Regions from separate parts of the Bacillus cereus group sp. BfR-BA-01383 genome, predicted to be linked through region 1. Evidence: riboswitches for the same ligand, from Rfam matches in the RefSeq annotation. Region 1 holds a riboswitch; the other holds the start of a gene.

Region 1 (4,902 bases):
AAACCATCTTAACTTTAGTAATACTGAAAACAATGTAACCTCTCCCTTCTCGTTCTCGTTTCACTCTCATTTCGTTATCCACTATCCAAATCCATCACATTTACATTTCGCAACCCATACAATCTCATCACATTTTTCCACCTTCTAAAAGTTGTTTTATAGTAACCATACAAGGTATGGAAACAAGCAAATTGGACAAAAAAAAGCATACCGTCGCTTGACGATATGCAAAAAAATGCATAAAAGCGTACGTTACGATATACGCAACGTACGCTTCTCATAAGACAAAAAGGTCCTATATATCCGCACGGGTTGCGTAATGATATGAATGTTTTCTGCCACTTAACAGAGCTAAGCCCATTACATTTACGATTACAATCATTACACACACCCCTTTCATTTATTTTCCATTTATAATCTTACAACTTTATTGAGTATTCTGTCAATTGTTTTTTTACATATAAAATAAAATACATAATGAATCCATTTGAAATAAGAGAATCTTCTGTAAGAACGGGCATACAAAATAAAAAAAGAATAAGACAGCACAATCGTTCCATTAATTGACGATAAATCAGCTGACTTCGTTCAAGGCTTAGTTGACGATGCTGTAGAAAAAGGTGCTACGATCGTTATCGGTAACAAACGTGAGCGTAACTTAATTTACCCAACATTAATCGACCACGTAACAGAAGAAATGAAAGTTGCTTGGGAAGAGCCATTTGGCCCAATCCTTCCAATCAGCCGTGTTTCTTCAGATGAACAAGCAATTGAAATTGCTAACAAAATCGAAACTGGTTCTGTGCAAATTAACGGACGCACAGAGCGCGGCCCTGACCACTTCCCATTCATCGGTGTAAAAGAAAAGGTTCAGGCATGGGCGCACAAGGTATTCGTAAGAGCCTTGAGTCTATGACACGTGAAAAAGTAACTGTATTAAACTTAGTTTAATCTTATATTCAGCAGCTGATCTAATATTTAGGTCAGCTGCTTTTTTAATTTCCGATACACTTGTGTATTATGAAGCGGTTTAAATCCTACAGAATTGTATAACCTCTCAGCACTTTCATTTCCTTCTATATAACATAATCTAATATCTTCATACCCGTCTTCTAACAACTTGTTCACACCAAATTGCAAGGCTTTACGACCATATCCATTTCCTTGGTGAATTTGTGCGACCATTAAATTCTCTATTGTTCCTTCTCCTACCGTAACCGATGCAACTAGCTGTTCATTTTCTAAAGCTACATACACGTTACTTTCATTGTTCAATTTGTACTTCTTTATACTATCTTCCAGAGCAAGGTAAGGCTTCATATCATTCATTTCATGCAATTCGTAATAACATTCCTGTACCATTGTTACAAACTGGTCAAAAAATCTATCCTCATATTTAATAAACGTCATATCTGTTTCAGGAAAGCTCCCTCCCTTATATATCAATTCAAGCGATCCCCACCATCTTTCCAATCCCATTTTCTTAGCAAAACCAATAGAACTTTCTAATTCAGTCCTCATATAAGTACATACAAAATCCGGTTTTATTTTAGAAATTAACTCTTCTATTTTCTTATATAGTGCAGAACCAATACCTCTTAAACGAGAACCTGGTGCTACATACACACTTATTTGAACAATAGACTCTTCAGCACTATTTGTATAAAAAGATGAATATGCGAACCCTTTAACCTCATTTTGGATATATAAGAGAAAATGAGTAGCGTTCGACACAATATCATCCAAAGAACCTATCTCCCCTTCTATCCCCGTACTCTTTATTAAATCCAAAATCCCGATTCGATCCTCTTCTTCACTATAAGCACGTATCATTTCAATAATCCCCATTCCCATTAAATAATTAGTAAATCTCCTGTTCAAAATTCATTACATATTTATTCAATGAATCTGTATCAAACCCTCCAACACCACAATAACAAACTCTTCTCTATAATCTGATTTTTGCTATATCCATTGACGTATAAAAATTCATTTGTTACTCTTAAATACGTTAATTTAATATTTAAATCCTCATTCGTATCTCGGTGAGGTAGAGGTTGCAATCATTAAGAGTATCATTTCAGGAGATGTAGTGGCATTGATGAATGAATGAGAAAGGAATGGTTGCCGAAGTAAGTCGTGTCCACCATGCACGCTTGCTGGGTCTGTATTTAATAAGTGCAGAACTGTCACAAACGTTTTCGTTTGTGGAGAGCTATCGAGAGGTATGTCGTGGGTTTCTTATAAGATAGAAAGCATGTAGCGGCAAATTACGTGCTTTTTTTGTTTTGTTTGGGACTTCTCTTCCTGACTTCGGAAGACATACATATCTCCTCGCTTGACTTGGTTATACTAACTTTGGAGGTATTTTCTATGCAGCAAAAAAAATGGGGCTTTTGGGTACTAACAGCTTTCGTTGTTGGTAACATGGTTGGCGCTGGGATTTTCATGGTGCCAAGTACGTTGGCACAAACAGCAAGCCCACTCGGTGTCACTTTAGCTTGGTTAACAACAGGGTTTGGTGTTTTAATGCTAGCTCTTGTTTTCGGTAATTTAGCAATTCGTCGTCCTGATTTAACAACAGGGCCACAAAGTCATGCATATGCTTTATTCTCATCACCAAAAAAGAAAAAAATGGCTGGTTTCAGTATGGTATGGGGATATTGGGTTGCAAACTGGGCAAGTAACGTTGCCATCATTACATCATTTGCGGGATATTTATCACTCTTCTTCCCGATCATGAAAGATACACGACTACTATTTTCAATCGGTTCATTTAACGTAGAAGTTGGAAAACTAATTACATTTACTATTTGTTCCATCTTACTATGGGGAACTCATTTAATTTTAACAAACGGTGTAAGCGGAGCTGGAAAACTAAACTTCATAGCAACTACAACGAAAATAACTGGATTCCTTTTATTCATCATCGTTACTTTATTTGCATTCGAAGCTTCAAAGTTTGGACAATGGTACACACCGATGATCGATAAAGAAGGCGTATCACACGGCCTCCTTTCACAAGTAAATTTAGCTGCTCTTACAACGCTTTGGGCATTTATAGGGATTGAATCGGCGGTTCTTTTATCAAACCGAGCTACCTCTCCCAAAACAGTAAAACGCGCAACAGTTGCAGGATTATTAATTACAGTTGCAATTTACTTAGGAATTACAATTTTAACAATGGGTGTACTTCACGTTGATAAATTACAAGCTTCTGAACGTCCATTAGCAGATGCATTAAACGCTGCAATGGGTCATGGCGGCGGGAAACTTATGGCATTACTTGCTCTTACTTCCCTATTCGGTTCCATATTAGGCTGGATTTTATTAAGCTCAGAAGTACCGTATCAAGCAGCAAAAGAAGGTTTCTTCCCTTCCTTCTTCGCAAAAACAAACAAAAAAGGAAGTCCAATTTACTCATTACGATTAACAAACATTATGTCGCAAGTGTTCTTATTCTCAACATTATCAGGAACAATTGCAGAAGCTTATACATTCGTTATTACCGTATCAACACTGGCCTATCTCATTCCGTATCTCGTCTCACCAATCTTCCAGTTAAAACTAGTCGCAACTGGTGAAACGTATAAAAATGAAATGGGTTCAAGAATTATGGATGGCATAGTCGCAGTGATCGCGCTTTGCTATGCACTATGGGTTATTAAAACAGGCGCATCCGATATAAAAACATTCCTTCTCGGAATTGGTTTATTCGTAATCGGCTTTGCCTTCTATCCATTAATGAATCGTGATCAGAAAAAAAATAACGAAAAGAAAAACGAGCAAGTTGCATAACGCAATTTGCTCGTTTTTTCTTTTATAAAACATATATAATAGAACAAAGAGGTGAAAAACATGTCAATCGAATCATTATGGAGCAGTCGCTTCCAACAACATATTCAAAATATCATTACATACTTTGCACGTATGATTAACGGTTTACTATATAGCTTCATCTTCGTCTCCTGTATAGGTGCTTACTATTACGCAAAGTTTCTTAAAACAGCTCCTTCTACAGGAGTATCCTTATTACTCATTACAATCGTCCTAACAGCGATTATATCGAGATGCCCAATACGTACATTTATTCAAAAACCTGATGCTGTCTATTTACTCGCACTAGAAGAGAAATTAACTTCTTATTTCAAAAAATCTCTTCTATATAATTACATCATTCAGCTTTTCCCATTATTATTTATGTTCCTTATTCTCGTTCCACTTGCCATGCAATCATTACAATTAACTGTACCTTTTTTATGTACAATCTTTATCGTTTTAATGATTACGAAGGCCTGGAATATGTACATACATTGGATGTGGCGTGATAGTCATGAAAAAAGTATATGGCTTATTATACGACTTGCTTGTAACGCACTTATTATTTACATGCTGTTTTATACAGCAAATGTGATCGTATTAGGCGGACTACTTTTACTTCTCGCTTTCCTGCTTCTATACACGAAAAAACAACCTACAAAACGAATACCGTGGGAATACATAATCGAGCAAGAAGAAAAATTGGACATACGCTTTTATCAATTTGCTAGCATCTTCACTGATGTGCCGCAGCTAAAAAAACAAGTAAACGGCAGAAAATGGCTTTCCAATTGGATCGAACCTTTACTACATAAAAAACAAGCTACTTTCTTCTATTTACATACACTATCATTTTTACGCGGCAATGATTATTTTGGTATATATATTCGCTTAGGGTTAATCGGCGCTTTCACCCTATATTTTGTTCCAAATATATACGTAAAAGGCGCCATCGCTTACGTCTTCCTATATATGATTTCTATGCAGCTTCGTTCTCTATGGAAATATTTTTCGGGAAATATTATTGTAGCATTATATCCGATTACTACTGAAGAAAAAATGAACCAATTTCTCAGCTTAATT
Region 2 (4,902 bases), on a different contig from region 1:
CTTAAAATCACCTTTCAGAGCTCCAATTTTTTTTGCCCAAGGAAGTCTTGGTCTAGTACCTTCTGACACTAATCGCCTAATGTGGCTGTTTTCGTCATGTATCCACTGTTGTAATATGTTTAGTGTGTCTTCATGATATGTTTCAAGAAAAGGACGAATGGCATATTCAGCAGTATTCCTTTTTGTTATTTCATACATAGCATTGAATGAGGATTCAAAATCGTTAAGTCCATATTTTTCAACGTATTTTGCAATAGGCATATACATGTATCCGTTTGTAAATGTGCCTACTTCTGTTGTATTTTCTGGTCCTAATGTTTTCAGTAATATATGTATTGCTTCCTTAAAATCTTTTTGTAATGCATTGTGTAATTCATCTGCTATTACTTCAATACGTTGCTTTAACTCTAAATTTTCAACTTTATATGTAACAGAAGCTACAAAATTTCTTTTAGAGAAATGGGGATTGTGTTTACAAATAGAATCAGCCATTTTTTCTGCTAATTCTTCATTAAATAAAAATTTCAATGGAACATATTTACCCATTTTTTCACCTCATTAGTCAAATGAAAACAATTTTTATTTTTTAATCGACAACCCATAAACCAAAGTCTCACTCGGAGTCGTAATACTAAAACCAGTCGTCTTATAATCAAGTTTCACCGTATCACCAGTATAGTCTTTCGTGAATGAATCCATTTGTACGATAAGATCTGTATCTTCATATACAACATCATCTGCATTATATGTATCCCAAATTAAATCCACATCAACGAAAATACTACAAGAGTTTGTCATTGTTCCTCTAATACGAACGATTTTTTTGCCTTCACGTTCTAATCTATGTATAGCTGCTTTTGCTTCATCAGTAATACGAATGTTCATGTAATCCCAACCTTTATGTATATTTCCTTTATTATTGCAAAAACAAAAGAAATAGGGAAGTAAAGAGGGTTGTAATAAAAAACGAGCAAACAAATTTGTTTGCTCGTTTTACTTTATTTTAGTTCACATTTATCAAGAGGAATCACTTTTGTTTTTTTCGTAAATTTATAACCTAACCATAGTACTAAGAAAAGTGGTAAACCGATGTAAGAAACGAATACACCGTTCCAATCGATAGATTCTCCCGTAAATGCGCCATAGTTTTGTCCTAAAATGACAATGACACAAAGTGCAAATGCAAAGATTGGACCGAACGGGAACCATTTTGCTCGGTAAGGTAAGTCTTTTAAATCTTTTCCTTGTGCGATATATGCTTTACGGAAACGATAATGACTAATTGCAATTCCAACCCATGCGATAAAGCCAGACATTCCGGATGCGTTTAATAACCAAATGTATACAACGCCGTCACCGAATAAAGAAGCAATGAAAGCGACACTACCGACAATCGATGTTACGATTAATGCGTTAACAGGTACGCCACGGCTATCCAATTTACCTAAGAACTTTGGTGCTTTTCCTTGGCGAGCTAAATCCCAAAGCATACGAGTTGATGCATACATACCAGAGTTACCAGCAGATAAAACGGCCGTTAAAATAACAGCGTTCATAACAGAAGCAGCGAAGGCAACGCCCGCTTTTTCAAAAATAAGTGTAAATGGACTTACTGTTACATCACTTGCGGCAAGGCTTTCAGTTGTGTAAGGAATTAATAAACCGATAACGAGAATCGCAAGGATATAGAATAAAAGAATACGCCAAAAGATCGAACGAATTGCTTTTGGAATATTACGCTCTGGATCAGCAGTTTCACCAGCAGCTACTCCTAATAATTCAGTTCCTTGGAATGAGAAACCAGCGGCCATAAATACACCGATAATTGCCATAATACCGCCGTTAAATGGTGCATCTGCAACAGTGAAATTTTTAAATCCAACAAATTCGCCGCCCATAATACCGAAAATCATCATAAAACCGACAATTAAAAAGATAATAATAGTAACTACTTTAATAAGTGCGAACCAATATTCAGATTCACCAAAACCTTTAACAGATAAATAGTTTAAGAGAAAAATAATAGCTAAACAAAGGCCACTCCAAACGAGTGAAGGTGTATCTGGAAACCAAAATTTCATAATTAACGATACAGCTGCGAGTTCAGCCGCTATCGTAATTGCCCAGTTATACCAATAGTTCCATCCAAGTGCGAAACCAAGTGATGGATCAACAAATTTTGTTGCATACGTGCTAAAAGAGCCAGTAACAGGCATGTATGCTGCGAGTTCAGCTAAGCTTGTCATTAAGAAATAAACCATAATACCAATTGCGGCGTATGCAACTAGTGCACCACCGGGTCCAGCTGAGTGGATGACGCCACCGCTGGCAAGAAATAATCCGGTACCAATTGTACCACCGAGAGAAATCATTGTAAGGTGTCTTGATTTTAAACTACGTTTTAATTCACCTTTTCCTTGTGTAGTTTGCGTTTTAGAGGTAGTTTGATTCGTTGCGCTATTCATGTTCAACACTCCTTTTCTTGTAAGATAGGAAGGAGCGGGGGGAGAAAAGTACAAAAAACCGCCAAAGGAATTTGGCGGAACGTTTCACAAATAACCACCCCATCATACCCTTCCGTTAAGATAGCACCCCACGTTTACACGGTAATTTTGTAAACGTGACAGTTCTGTTCCTTTCGGAGACAGCCCCAGCTTATAGTTCCAGAGAAGAAATATAAACTTCGGCAACTTTTCCTTTCAAACGGAGTCGGTGACATTCTCTGTGTCTCGTCCATTTTACTTTTAAAAGTCGCAACCTCTACCTCATCGGACTGATGAGGATTTATATATTGCTAAGATTTTTAATATATCGCAATTGTAATCACTTTCTGAATATATTGCAAGGAATTTTGTTAGGAAAAGTCAAAAAATATCGGTTATTGTTTAGGAAACGCTTGCAAAACTCCACCCGAACCTACTGTTATGTAACAAAAAAATAAATAAAGAAATTGTTATACAAATGTTTCGCAAAAAATAATGAAAAATCCTCTAAAATTAAAAGAAAATTCGGAAAATATAATTCGACATTCATAATGTGGTCATATTTTTTGTTATAATGAGATAAACGTTTAAAGGAAAAGGGGAAATCATTGTGAAATTAGAAACGGAAAGGCTCTATATAGTACCATGTACAGAAGAGATGTTTCGTGTTGCTGAAAAACAATGGTATAACAGTGGTCCGCATATTATAGGCCATGTAGAACATGTAAAAGAAGATACGGCTTTATTACCTTGGGGCGCATGGTATGTCATTCGAAAAGAAGATGACATCGTACTAGGGGATATAGGGTTTAAAGGGAAACCAAGCGAGAATAGTACAGTAGAAGTTGGTTACGGTTTTATTGAGAAATATTGGAATAAAGGATATGCTACAGAATCTGTAGCTGAATTAATAAAGTGGGCTTTTCAGACAGGAAAAGTAGAAACGGTTATTGCAGAGACACTTCTAGATAATTATGGTTCAATCCGTGTATTAGAAAAATTACATATGAAGAGAGTAGAAGCTACAGAAACGATGATCAATTGGAAAATAGAAAAATACCGCTCGAAATAAATCGGGCGGTATTTTTGTAATTAAGGTAGTATTTGTTTTTGATCTGTCGGGTATCCAATTGTCGAATGTTTCGAATGATTACGGACAGCAATAAAAATAGATATAATAACGACAAGACCAACTGCCACGTAAGAAAGTGAAATAATAGTTGGATCCACTTTAAATGTTGTAAGTAGTGTACGTATATTCGTAAAAATAATAAGGCCACCAACTAATACGCCAAGTAAATGAGATGGAACGATGCGTACTAACCATGCTGCAATTGGAGCTGCGACAATACCGCCAAGCATTAAGGAGAATACCCAAACCCAGCTTACTTGTTCCCAGCCAAGTGAGATGAAGAAGCCGATTGTTGCAGCGAGTGAAACAGGAAATTCACTCGTATCTACAGATCCAATCACTTTTCTAGCTTCATTTCCTCTTGCAAGTAGCACAGGTGTCGTAATTGGACCCCAGCCACCACCGCCAGTTGAATCGACGAATCCAGCGAATAAACCGAGCGGTACAAGTTGTTTGGCAGACATGCGTTTTTTTGAAGTGGCAATTTGCTTTTGAATAAGAAATCGTAATAAAATATAAACCCCTAAAGTGAATAAAAATATTGAAATGTACGGTTTAATCACATTGCCAGGTAAATTACTTAAAAAACATGCCCCAATAAATGCACCAATTGCTCCTGGTAATGTAAGCCTGGAAACGGTATATTTATCCACGTTTCCAAATTTAATGTGAGATGCACCAGAAGCAGCAGTTGTAACGACTTCAGCTAAGTGAACAGAAGCGGAAGCTACAGCCGGTGCGATACCAAACATTAATAATAGAGAAGTAGAGGTTACCCCATACGCCATTCCGAGTGCTCCATCAATCAATTGAGCGAAAAATCCAATAATAGCAAATACAATTAATTTCTGCATAAATATTCCCCCTGTAATAAATAAATGAAAAAGGCACTTTTCCCATATGAGAAAAGTGCCTTTGGTTTTTCCAATCAGCAATATTGAAATTTGTTTTATTATAATACATATTAATCGTATAAAACAACTGGGTTTTAAAGTTTTTTGAATTGAATGAAAGAAAAATAAAATATACAATAAAAGGATGGAGAGAAAGGGGAGAAGGACATGTTAGTATTTGATCATCTCGTTCACGCAGTGCATTGCACACCGGAGGAAGCAGCAAAACAAATGCAGGAGCGTGGATTTCATACTGCATTAGGCGGACGACATACAAACTGGGGTACTTGGAATAGTTTATGTTATTTTGACTTATCATATATAGAATTTTTAGCAGTTCAGCATGGAGAAAAAGCGAAAGAAGCAGAAAATCCATTAGTGCAGGAAACGGTCG

The links. Region 1 has a riboswitch for lysine ahead of MR065_RS09815 (amino acid permease). Riboswitches for the same ligand answer to the same signal wherever they lie in the genome.
Positions count from the first base shown of each region.
Region 2: it holds a riboswitch for lysine, as region 1 does, so the genes downstream of both, MR065_RS06380 (amino acid permease) here and MR065_RS09815 (amino acid permease) in region 1, are expected to answer to the same signal.

Region 1 is NZ_JAKUFP010000007.1:123,945-128,846, forward strand. Features, by position in the region: gene MR065_RS09800 (ABC transporter ATP-binding protein) at 1-33, opposite strand, end outside; partial or broken gene MR065_RS09805 (aldehyde dehydrogenase family protein) at 542-951, shown strand; gene MR065_RS09810 (GNAT family N-acetyltransferase) at 979-1,833, opposite strand; lysine riboswitch at 2,044-2,226, shown strand; gene MR065_RS09815 (amino acid permease) at 2,374-3,798, shown strand; gene MR065_RS09820 (ABC transporter permease) at 3,859-4,902, shown strand, end outside.
Region 2 is NZ_JAKUFP010000004.1:169,419-174,320, reverse strand. Features, by position in the region: gene MR065_RS06390 (DNA alkylation repair protein) at 1-546, opposite strand, end outside; gene MR065_RS06385 (iron-sulfur cluster biosynthesis family protein) at 580-885, opposite strand; gene MR065_RS06380 (amino acid permease) at 999-2,465, opposite strand; lysine riboswitch at 2,579-2,771, opposite strand; gene MR065_RS06375 (GNAT family N-acetyltransferase) at 3,094-3,555, shown strand; gene MR065_RS06370 (sulfite exporter TauE/SafE family protein) at 3,576-4,469, opposite strand; gene MR065_RS06365 (VOC family protein) at 4,677-4,902, shown strand, end outside.